DNA from 2 places in the Pseudomonas sp. CBS genome. Region 1 is predicted to be linked to the other one. Evidence: riboswitches for the same ligand, from Rfam matches in the RefSeq annotation. Region 1 holds a riboswitch; the other holds the start of a gene.
The links. A riboswitch is a leader RNA that binds a small molecule or an ion and turns the genes downstream of it on or off. The one in region 1 is predicted to bind cobalamin.

Region 1 (5,189 bases):
GATGTGCAGGCCATCGCGAATCTGCGACTCCTTCAAGTCACACAGGTAAGTGTCCAGCCGCGGCAGCCAGATCGCCGCATCGGCGTCGCTGTCGAGGTTTTCGTCCAGGGCCAGTTCCTGGTCGATACGGGTTTCCCGCACCAGCTTGAGGATGTCCTTTTGCAGCTCGCGGGCCCGTCGTGGGTCAAGCAGTTGTGCCTCGTAATACTCGTCGGCCAGCAGCTCCAGGTCGCGCAACGGTCCGTAGGTTTCGGCGCGGGTCAGCGGCGGCATCAGGTGATCGATGATCACCGCCTGGGTGCGGCGCTTGGCCTGGGCGCCCTCGCCCGGGTCGTTGACGATAAACGGGTAGATATTCGGCAACGGCCCCAGCAATGCGTCCGGCCAGCAGTTTTCGGAAAGCCCGACGCCCTTGCCCGGCAGCCACTCCAGGTTGCCGTGCTTGCCAACGTGGATCACGCCGTGGGCGCCGTAGGTCTGGCGCAACCAGAAGTAGAACGCCAAGTAACCGTGGGGTGGCACCAGGTCCGGGTCGTGATAAACGGCACTGGCGTCGACCTGGTAACCCCGGGCCGGCTGGATGCCGACGAAGGTCAGGCCCAAACGCAGGCCGGCAATCATCATGCGGCCGTCGCGGAACATCGGATCGGTATGAGGTGTGCCCCAGCGTGCCAGAACCGCTTGGCGGTTAGACTCGGGCAAGCGGTTGAACATCGCTTCGTAGTCGTCGAGCGCCAGGCTTTGGTGACACGGACGCAGGTCGAGGCTGTCCAGGTCGTTGCTGACACCGCCCAACAGTTCCTGGATCAGCGCCGTGCCGCTTTCCGGCAACACGTCGGGCAGCGGATAACCTTCGGTCTTTAATGCGCGCAAGATGTTCAGCGCAGCGGCTGGCGTGTCGAGCCCCACACCATTGCCGATACGCCCATCCCGGGTCGGGTAGTTGGCGAGGATCAGCGCGATGCGTTTTTCGCCATTCGGCACCCGCGCCAGTTCGACCCAACGCCGCGCCAGTTCGGCGACAAAGTCCATGCGTTCCGGCTGCGCGCGATAGCACACCACATCCGACTGGCTGCGCTCGCTGCGCCAGGCCAGGTCTTTGAAGCTGATGGGCCGGCTGATGATGCGCCCGTCCAGTTCCGGCAACGCGATGTGCATCGCCAGGTCCCGGGGGCCGAGGCCTTGCTCGCTGGCCTGCCAGCCGGGCTCGTTGTCCTGGGCGCAAATCGCCTGGATCACCGGGATATTGCGGCGAAACGGCCGCAGGTGCGGGGCTTCGGGGCTGGATTGGGCAAAGCCGGTGGTGTTCAGAATCACCGAGGCGTGCACCTCGTCCAGCAAATCCTCGACCACGGTCAGGCAACCGGGCTCTTTCAAACTGGCCACCGCCATCGGCAGCGGGTTGAGACCCGCGGCCTGCAAGCGCTGGCAAAAAACATCGATAAAGCCGGTGTTGGCCGCCTGCAAATGGGAGCGGTAGAACAGCACCGCCGCCACGGGAAAATCAGCTTGCCAGTCAGCCTGCCAATCGTTGAGACGGGCATTGGCTTTATGCGGGTGATAAATCGCCGTGCGCGGCAGGGTTTGCGGCTCGCTCCAGGCGTAATCGCGGCCAAGGTAGCCGGCGGCCAGGCAACGATAGAAATCCAGCGCATTACCCAAACCACCCTGGCGCAGGAAGTGCCAGAGCCGGTCACGTTCCTCGGCACCCACGGTGCTGAGGCCACTGAGTTCCGGGTCCGGGCGATCATCCCCCGGCACCAGGATCAGCTGCACGCCGCGCTCGGCCAACTCCACCAGGCGCTCGATACCGTAGCGCCAATAACCGATGCCGCCGTGCAGCGAAATCAGGATGACCTTGGCGTGACGCAGCACCTCGTCCACATACAGGTCGACCGAAGCATGGTTCTGCACCTGCATCGGGTTGGCCAGGCGCAGGCTCGGGTAATCCTCGGGCAACTGCTGGGCCGCTTCGGCCAGCAGCGCCAGGCTGGAATCACCGCTGCACAGGATCACCAGCTCGGCGGGGGTTTGCCCAAGGTCGGCGATGTTGTCATCCGAAACGAAACCGCCGGGCTGAGTCCTGAGCAGGTGCATGGGTTAAACGCTGAGGGCGGCGCGCAGTTGCGCTTCAAGCAAGGCGGCGTCCAGTTCCTGGCCGATCAGCACCAGGTGCGTGGCGCGGGGCTCATCGGCGCGCCAGGCGCGGTCGAAGTGCTTGTCGAAACGCGTGCCCACGCCCTGGATCAGCAGGCGCATCGGTTTGTTCGGGATCGCCGCGAAACCCTTGACCCGCAGGATGCCGTGCTTGACCACCAGTTGCGTCAAAGCGTCCAGCAGCAGGCTTTCGTCGGCTTGGGGCAGTTCGATGGAGATGGAATCGAAGGCGTCGTGGTCATGCTCGTGGTTAAGGGGGTCTTCACCTTCGTGGTGATCGTGATGGCTGTGGCGACCGTCGATGTGTTCTTCGGAGCCCGCGCCCAGGCCGATCAACACGTCCAGCGGCAGGCGACCGCTGCTGGCTTCAATGATTTTGACCGCCGGCGGCAGTTCTTCAGCCACTTCCAGGCGCACACGGGCCAGGTCTTCAGGGCTGATCAGGTCGGACTTGTTGAGGATCACCAGGTCGGCGCTGGCCAGTTGGTCGGCGAACAGCTCGTGCAGTGGGGATTCGTGGTCCAGGTTCGGGTCGAGCTTGCGCTGAGCGTCGACCTGGTCCGGGAAGGCGGCGAACGTGCCGGCGGCCACGGCTGGGCTGTCGACCACGGTGATCACGGCGTCAACGGTGCAGGCGCTGCGGATTTCCGGCCACTGAAACGCCTGGACCAAGGGTTTTGGCAGGGCCAGGCCCGAGGTTTCGATGAGGATATGGTCGAGGTCGCCGCGACGGGCCACCAGTTCGCGCATCACCGGGAAGAACTCTTCCTGGACCGTGCAGCACAGGCAGCCATTGGCCAATTCGTAGACGCGGCCGTTCGCCTCTTCTTCGGTACAGCCGATGGAGCATTGCTTGAGGATTTCACCGTCAATGCCCAGCTCGCCGAACTCGTTGACGATCACCGCGATGCGGCGCCCCTGGGCGTTATCCAGCATGTGGCGCAGCAAGGTGGTCTTGCCCGAGCCGAGGAAGCCGGTAACGATGGTGACGGGGAGTTTGGCCAGTGTTTTCATCGGATGCCCTTTGGGGCGGGCATACGGGACGAGTGGCCCTGCGCGGGTGCGCAGAAGCAGAATTCGCCACCGGATCACCCCGCCCGGTTGAAGTAGAAAATCGGTTGCGAGGCAGGTCTCCTGGCTTGGGGCTTGCCGGCGGTGAGGCCGGCGCTGGCTGCGCCTTCCCGCCTTGTTCAGGCAGTGGCGTGGCAGTCAGATAAACCCTTTACAGTTGCGGGGGCAGCCGCGGCATTGACCGCGTTCCCTTCTTAGCTTCGGCCTGGGCCGAAGAACCTCGAAGGTGCAAGGCTACGCAGTGCGCAGGGACGGGTCAATGTCCGAGCGTTTGGCGCGAAGCAGCGCCAGGCGCTCCAGCATGCCCTCGCTGGCGGCAGGCCCGGCTTGAACGCTGCATTGCTCGACGGACACGCGCGCGCCGTCGGCGTCCACCACCGCCACTTCCACCGGGCGCCGGGTTTCCCGGTCGACCAATTGCAGGCTTTCACCTTCGTTGGCGAAATGGCGGTTGCCCCAACCGACGAACGCCATGATCACCACCCGGAAATCCTCGCCGACCGGCGTGGGCACGTACTCGAAACGTGGCGGCCGCTCGCTGTATTGCCGGCGCTCCAACAGCCCCGCGTCCACCAGGCTGTTGAGCCGGCGAGTCAGCATGTTCGGAGCGATTCCCAGGCTCTGGGAAAACTCGTCGAAACGGCGCAGGCCCTGCAGCGCGTCGCGCATGATCAGGATGCTCCACCACTCGCCTACCCGCTCCACTCCACGGGCTACCGGGCATTCGGCATTCACCAGCGACTTACGTTGCATTGCAGTTCCTCTGTGGGGCGGCTACGGAAATTTAAGCTATCGGATGTTACTTTCATAATGATAGCTTCGTCCATGCAATGCTACCAACCTGAAATTTGCGGAGCTAAGCGATCATGAGTAAGCGAATTGTTGTGACCGGCATGGGTGCAGTGACCCCGCTGGCAACCGGCGTGGAAAAGACCTGGAAGCGCCTGCTGGCCGGTGAATCCGGGATTCGCAGGCTACCCGAGGCATTGATCGGCGACCTGGCAATCAGCATCGGCGGCCAAGTGCTCGACCGCACCCAAGACCCTGAAGCCGGCTTTGACCCGGACACTGTCATCCCGGCCAAAGAACAACGCAAGATGGACCGGTTCATCGTGTTTGCCCTGGCCGCCGCGCAAGAGGCCCTGGCCCAGGCGGGCTGGAGTCCGAAAACGCCCTCGCAGCAGGAACGTACTGCGACCATTATCGCTTCCGGCGTGGGTGGTTTTCCCGCGATTGCCGAGGCCGTCCGAACGGCTGACAGCAAAGGACCACGCCGCCTTTCGCCGTTCACGATTCCGTCATTCCTCGGCAACATGGCAGCCGGGCATGTGTCGATCCAGCATCAACTGAAAGGTCCGCTGGGCTCCCCCGTCACTGCTTGCGCCGCCGGCGTACAGGCGATTGGTGATGCCGCGCGCATGATCCGTGCAGGGGAAATCGACATCGCCGTGTGTGGCGGCGCCGAAGCCTGCATCCACCGGGTCAGCCTCGGCGGTTTTGCTGCGGCGCGTGCGCTGTCCAGCGATTACAACGACACGCCGGCACTGGCTTCGCGCCCGTTCGATCAAGGCCGCGATGGGTTTGTGATGGGCGAAGGTGCCGGGATATTGGTGATCGAGGAACTGGAGCATGCACTGGCTCGCGGGGCGACGCCTATCGCCGAGCTGGTGGGCTATGGCACCAGTGCCGACGCCTATCACATGACCTCGGGGCCGGAAGATGGCTCAGGTGCACGCCGGGCAATGGAGCTCGCGATTGCGCAAGCAGGGATCAGCGCCGCACAGATCCAGCACTTGAACGCCCATGCCACGTCGACCCCCGTAGGCGACAACGGCGAGCTGGCGGCGATCAATACGCTATTCGGTGCAAATGCCAGCGTCGCGATCAGCGCTACCAAGTCGGCGACCGGCCATCTGTTGGGCGCCGCGGGCGGGATCGAGGCGATCTTCACTGTGCTCGCC
Region 2 (5,189 bases), 1.5 Mb from region 1:
AGGCTGGCGGCCAGGTTCAAACGTTGCTCAAGGTGGCGGGCATCGTTCTGGCCGCAATGCAGCTCCACCGCCAGCCACAGGCGATCGGTAAATGTGCTGCGCAGCCATTGGATATGGGCTTGGGTGTCGGTGTCTTCGACCATCCATAACGCCAGCAAACCTTGCACGGATGCGAAGTCTTCCTGCAGCAGGCGGTAGTGACCTTTTTCCGCACGGCGGCGGGCGATGGTGATCAGCCGGCACAGGTGCTGATAGCCCTCCAGGTTCTCCACCAGCAGTACCAGCTTCGGGCCATTTTCCAGGCGCATCTCGCTGCCGATAATCAGCGGCAACTCGACTGCCTTGGCCGCCTGCCAGGCACGCACGATACCCGACAAGGTGCATTCATCGGTGATCGCCAGCGCTGCGTAGCCCTGCTGCTTGGCCCGTTCGAACAGTTCGCGGGCACTGGAGGCGCCACGCTGGAAACTGAAGTTGGACAGGCAATGCAGCTCCGCGTACTTCATGCGAACCAGCCTTGCAGCCACAGCGTGCCGCTTTCGCCCACGGTGCGGTAGGCCCAGCCTTGCTGGCCGGCACGAGTGCGCACCAGGTAATAATCGCGGCGCACATCGGCGCCATCCCACCAGCCGGATTCGATGCGCTCCGGGCCCATCAGGATGTGCAGACCTTGCTCGGCCAGGGGCGTCGGTTCATGCAACAACCAGCCCGGGCGTTGCACGTTGTTTGAGGGTGAGCACGGGCGAAGATCAGCACCGGGTTGCCAGGCGCATTCGGGGCGGTGGTCGGCGTGAAAGCGCAGGCCTTGCACCGCTTCGTCCCCCAACCGCGCCCGCAGGCGTTCGCGCAGTTGTTCCCACGGCAGGGTTTGTTGCGGGCGCTCGTCGAACAGGTCCTGGCGCTGGGGCACAAACACCGGCAGGTCCTGGGCCACCAGGCGAAAGCCACGCACCGGCGAGGTGACTTGCACCTGCTCCAGGCGGCCGCGGGCCAGTTCGAACAGCATCGCTGCGTCACGCTCGGCGCTGAGCAGGCCGACTTTGATGACGGTGTCGGGTTCTGCGGCGTGCTCCAGGTGCAGGTCAAAGCGCTGCACGCCACTGTCGCGGCCACACAGGAACGCCGATAAATCGCCGGTCAAACGGCGCAAGGGAAACAGCAAAGCCTGGTGGGACAGCACATCAAAATTCAGCTCGATGCGCACATCGAACTGGTCCGGCGGTTGGTAGAACGCCAGGGCCAAGGGCCGTTGCCCGCACAATGCATCGAGGTGCTTGAGTAGCGCCGCGTCGAAACGCCGGGCCAGGGTATGCCGGGGCAATGCCTGCACCTGGGCCAGGGTGCGCAGGCCCATACGCGACAACGCGGTGGCGGCGTGTGGGTCGAGGCCGGCGCGATCGATGGGGATCGGCGCCAGGGCTTGTTGCAGGCTGTGCTCATCGGCCACGGCCAGGCCGTCGTAGGCATTCGCCAGAATCCGCGCCGCCGCCGGGTTCGGCGCGGCGATGATGCGATGACGAAACCCCAGGTCAGTCAGTTCCTTGCGCAAGCGCGCTTCGAGCAACGGCCAGGGCCCGAACAGGCCCAGGCTCGACTCGATCTCGAACAACAACGCTCGTGGGTAATACAGGCTGACCTGGGAGCTGAAACGGTAGGCCCAGGCGGCGAGAAATTGCTGCCAGTATTCGATCTGTGCCGGCTCGTATTCGGCGCAGGCAAAGGCCTTGGTCAAGGCATGGGCTGCCGTCAGGGATTGGCCCGGGCGCAGGCCGAGTTTGCGCGCGGCCTCATTGACGGTTTGCAGCACCCGCCGCTGCGGCGTGCCGGCCAACAGGGCCAACGCCTGATCCGGTTCGGGGCGCAGACGCAGCACCCCGTCCAGCGCCAATTGCGGGAAGACAATACACACCCAGCGCATGCCAACCTCAGTGCCCAAGCGCAATGGGCGCGGGATGGGCCAGGCCGCCCCGGCACTTGAGCACCCGCACTTGCGCAGGGCTCGCCTCCACCGCCAGGCGCAACGCGGCCGGTGACGGGTTGATAGCCTCGTTCAAGGAGCGCCAGGCAAAGGCCAGGGTCTGGCCGGTTTCCGCCGCCACCTGCAAGCGGCGCAAGGCGCGGTCATCGGCCTTGCGCGGCCAGCACAGCACCGCGCCACAACTGCCGGAGCGCAGGCATTGCTCAACGGCCCACAGGGCGTCACGTTCATCGGCCTGGATCACGGAAAGCTGGCGTACATCCACCCCGGCGTTTTGCCAGGCGTGGGGGTACGGCGTGTAAGGCGGCGCCACCAGTACGATGCGCTCGCCGGCCGCCGACAACCGCGCCAGGGTCGGCCACACCAGTTGCAACTCGCCCACGCCCTCCTTCGCCATCAGGATTTCGCTCAACGCCGCTTCCGGCCAGCCACCGCTGGGCAGCACCGCATCCAGGGCCGCAAGCCCGGTGGGATGGACGCTGGCGGGCGGCGCGGCGGGCCGGCCTTTCCAGACCCGGCCGCCATTGAACAGCGAGTCCAGTGCAACGACGGCGCCCATCAGCCTTGCCTCACCAAACCGCAGAACACCCCTTCGATGGCCAGGTCCTGATCGGGCCGCACCACGATGGGTTGATAAGCGGGGTTGCGCGGCAGCAGGCGCACGCGCTCGCCGACGTGTTCGAAGCGCTTGATGGTGACTTCACCGTCCAGGCGCGCCACCACGATCTGCCCGTTCAAGGCCTCGGCACTGCGACGTACGCCCACCAGGTCGCCATCGAGGATGCCGTCTTCGATCATCGAATCGCCCTGCACCCGCAGCAGGTAATCCGGGGTTTTCGCGAACATGGCCGGGTCGAGTAAGAGGCGGTTGTGCACCTCAGCGTCAGCGCCGATGGGCAAGCCGGCGGCCACCCGGCCGAGTACCGGGATGTCCAGCAGCTCCGGCCGCGCCGGCTGATTGAGCAGGCGAATGCCGCGCGCCTGGTTGGGGTTGACCTCGATAAAACCGCCCTCGGTCAGCGCCAGCACATGCTTGCGCGCCACGCTGCGGGAGGCAAAGCCGAACGCCTCGGCGATCTCGGCGAGGCTGGGAGACTGGCCTTGCTGCGCGATACGGTCGCGGATAAAGGTCAGGATGGCGGTACGGCGGGGCGTTAGAGTCGTCATGGAGTACATTTGTACTCCTGTGGGAATTTTCTGGCAATATCCGTCAGTCGCTTCCCATGCAGCCACCGGAAAAGTCCCCGCCAAGTTGACGAACGGTCTTTCGAATGTTCAGATGCCGGCCTGTTTCAGGTGCCCCCTGCCGCCGTGCTTGGGGTGAAACGGGAAACCGGTGCCGCTCTTTTTTTGAGCCAGTCCGGTGCTGCCCCCGCAACGGTAGACGCGTGACCCCTTCGACACACCACTGTGGCCTGCGCGCCATGGGAAGGTGAAGGCGTCCATACGCGTGAGCCCGGAGACCGGCCTGGAATTCTGTTTGGCAAAATCCTGCGGTGGGCGGGCATGGGCCGGTATTGGCGTGTGCTCGGTGCCTACTCGTGCGTGCTTTTCGCGAAAGATACTTTTCCGAGAAGACTATGATTCGACCTTTCAAGACTCCTGTGCCCGGCCTGTTGTTCGGCTGCCTGTTCAGCCCCCTGCTGCTGGCCGACGACAACACCCTGGAACTCAAGCAACTCAACGTTTCCGCACCGTCGGTGGAGTCTACCACCGTGGCCGATATGGCCCAGTACGGCAGCAAGGTTGAGATCGTCACCCGCGAACAGATTGAACGCGCCGGCCCCGCCGCCGATGTGTCGCGCGTGATGCAGATGTTCATCCCCGGCCTGTACGTGGCACCCAAGAATGGCCCGTTCGACTACGGCACTTATTCCCTGCTGGGTGGGCGCAACGACGACACGCTGATCCTGCTGGACGGCGTGCGCCTGAACAACCGCCTGTACGGCGGCCTGTACCTGGACACCCTGCCCGCCAACGCCATCGAGCGCATCGAAGTGCTCAAGGGTGGCCAGAGCCTGCTGTTCGGCACCCAGGCGGTGTCGGGGGTGATCAACATCGTCACCCGCAGCCCGCAAACCCGCGAGGCGTCCGGCGAGGTGAACCTGGGTGCCGACACCTTCGGCGGCACCACCGGCGACGCCCGGGTCGAGAAGATTTTCAATAACGGATTTGGCGACCTCGGCTTGCTGGCCTACGTCAGCCGCAACGCCTCCGAGGGCTACCAGCCGTTTCGCAACCGCGACATGAAAAATGTCACCGACAAGAAGCGCTCCTACGAAGTCACCACCTTCGGCACCAAGGCGATCCAGTCGTTTGGCGATGACACGCGCCTGGAACTGTTTTACCAATACGCCGACGCCAACCTCGATTTCGCCCGCCCGGTGGACAACCACAAGACCACCAACGACCGCGTACAACAAATCGCTACGGCGACCTTCGAGCAAACCATCAACGAGCGCCTGAGCTACTTCGTCAAAGGGCATATCAACGATTGGGACACGCGCTTCACCCGTCTCAACAATGTCGAAGGCGGCGGCACCAAGGTCATCAACCACAACGACTACTGGGGCTTCACCGACTGGGGCGTGCAGGCCGAAGGCAAGGCCGTGTTGCCCGGTGAGCATGTGCTGGTATTCGGTTCCGACAACCAGTGGTTCAAGGGCCAGGACGATGTATTGATCATCGACGACAACAAGGCCCAGGCCCACGCGCTGTACACCCAACTGCGCCCGACTATCGAGGCGTTGCCGAACTGGCACCCGAGCATCGGCGTACGCCACGAAGCCATGAGCGGCGGCGACAGCGCCACCGTCGGCATGCTTACTTCGCTCTACGACCTCAACGACAACTGGGCCCTGCGCGGCCAATACGGCACCGCCTACAAACTGCCGAATGCCGAGCAACTGTTCGTCAACGAAGACGATGAGAAAGGCAACCGCAACCTCAAGCCGGAGAAGAGCCGCAACGCCGAACTGGGCATCGACTATAAGGGCAGCCTGCTGGCGCGGGACTTCAGCGCCAGCGTGACGCTGTTCAAGCGCAAGATCACCGACCTGATCACCCTGGACGATATCCAGTGGGTCAACGGCCAGGGGCAGATCCAGATGCGCGGTTTCGAGGCCGACGCCAAGCTGCAACTAAACGAGCAATGGAGCGTGCAGGCCGACATGACCCGCAACCTCACCGAGTCCCGCGCGGGTGTCACCCT

Region 2: another riboswitch for cobalamin. It lies ahead of NVB75_RS06935 (TonB-dependent siderophore receptor); the one in region 1 lies ahead of cobW (cobalamin biosynthesis protein CobW).

Annotation. Positions count from the first base shown of each region.
Region 1 covers NZ_CP102929.1:59,233-64,421, reverse strand. The annotation lists gene cobN (cobaltochelatase subunit CobN) at 1-2,097, opposite strand, end outside; gene cobW (cobalamin biosynthesis protein CobW) at 2,101-3,171, opposite strand; cobalamin riboswitch at 3,264-3,466, opposite strand; gene NVB75_RS00205 (helix-turn-helix domain-containing protein) at 3,463-3,981, opposite strand; gene fabF (beta-ketoacyl-ACP synthase II) at 4,095-5,189, shown strand, end outside.
Region 2 covers NZ_CP102929.1:1,530,398-1,535,586, forward strand. The annotation lists gene NVB75_RS06915 (error-prone DNA polymerase) at 1-527, opposite strand, end outside; gene NVB75_RS06920 (DNA polymerase Y family protein) at 503-1,918, opposite strand; gene imuA (translesion DNA synthesis-associated protein ImuA) at 1,926-2,537, opposite strand; gene lexA (transcriptional repressor LexA) at 2,537-3,154, opposite strand; cobalamin riboswitch at 3,256-3,465, shown strand; gene NVB75_RS06935 (TonB-dependent siderophore receptor) at 3,559-5,189, shown strand, end outside.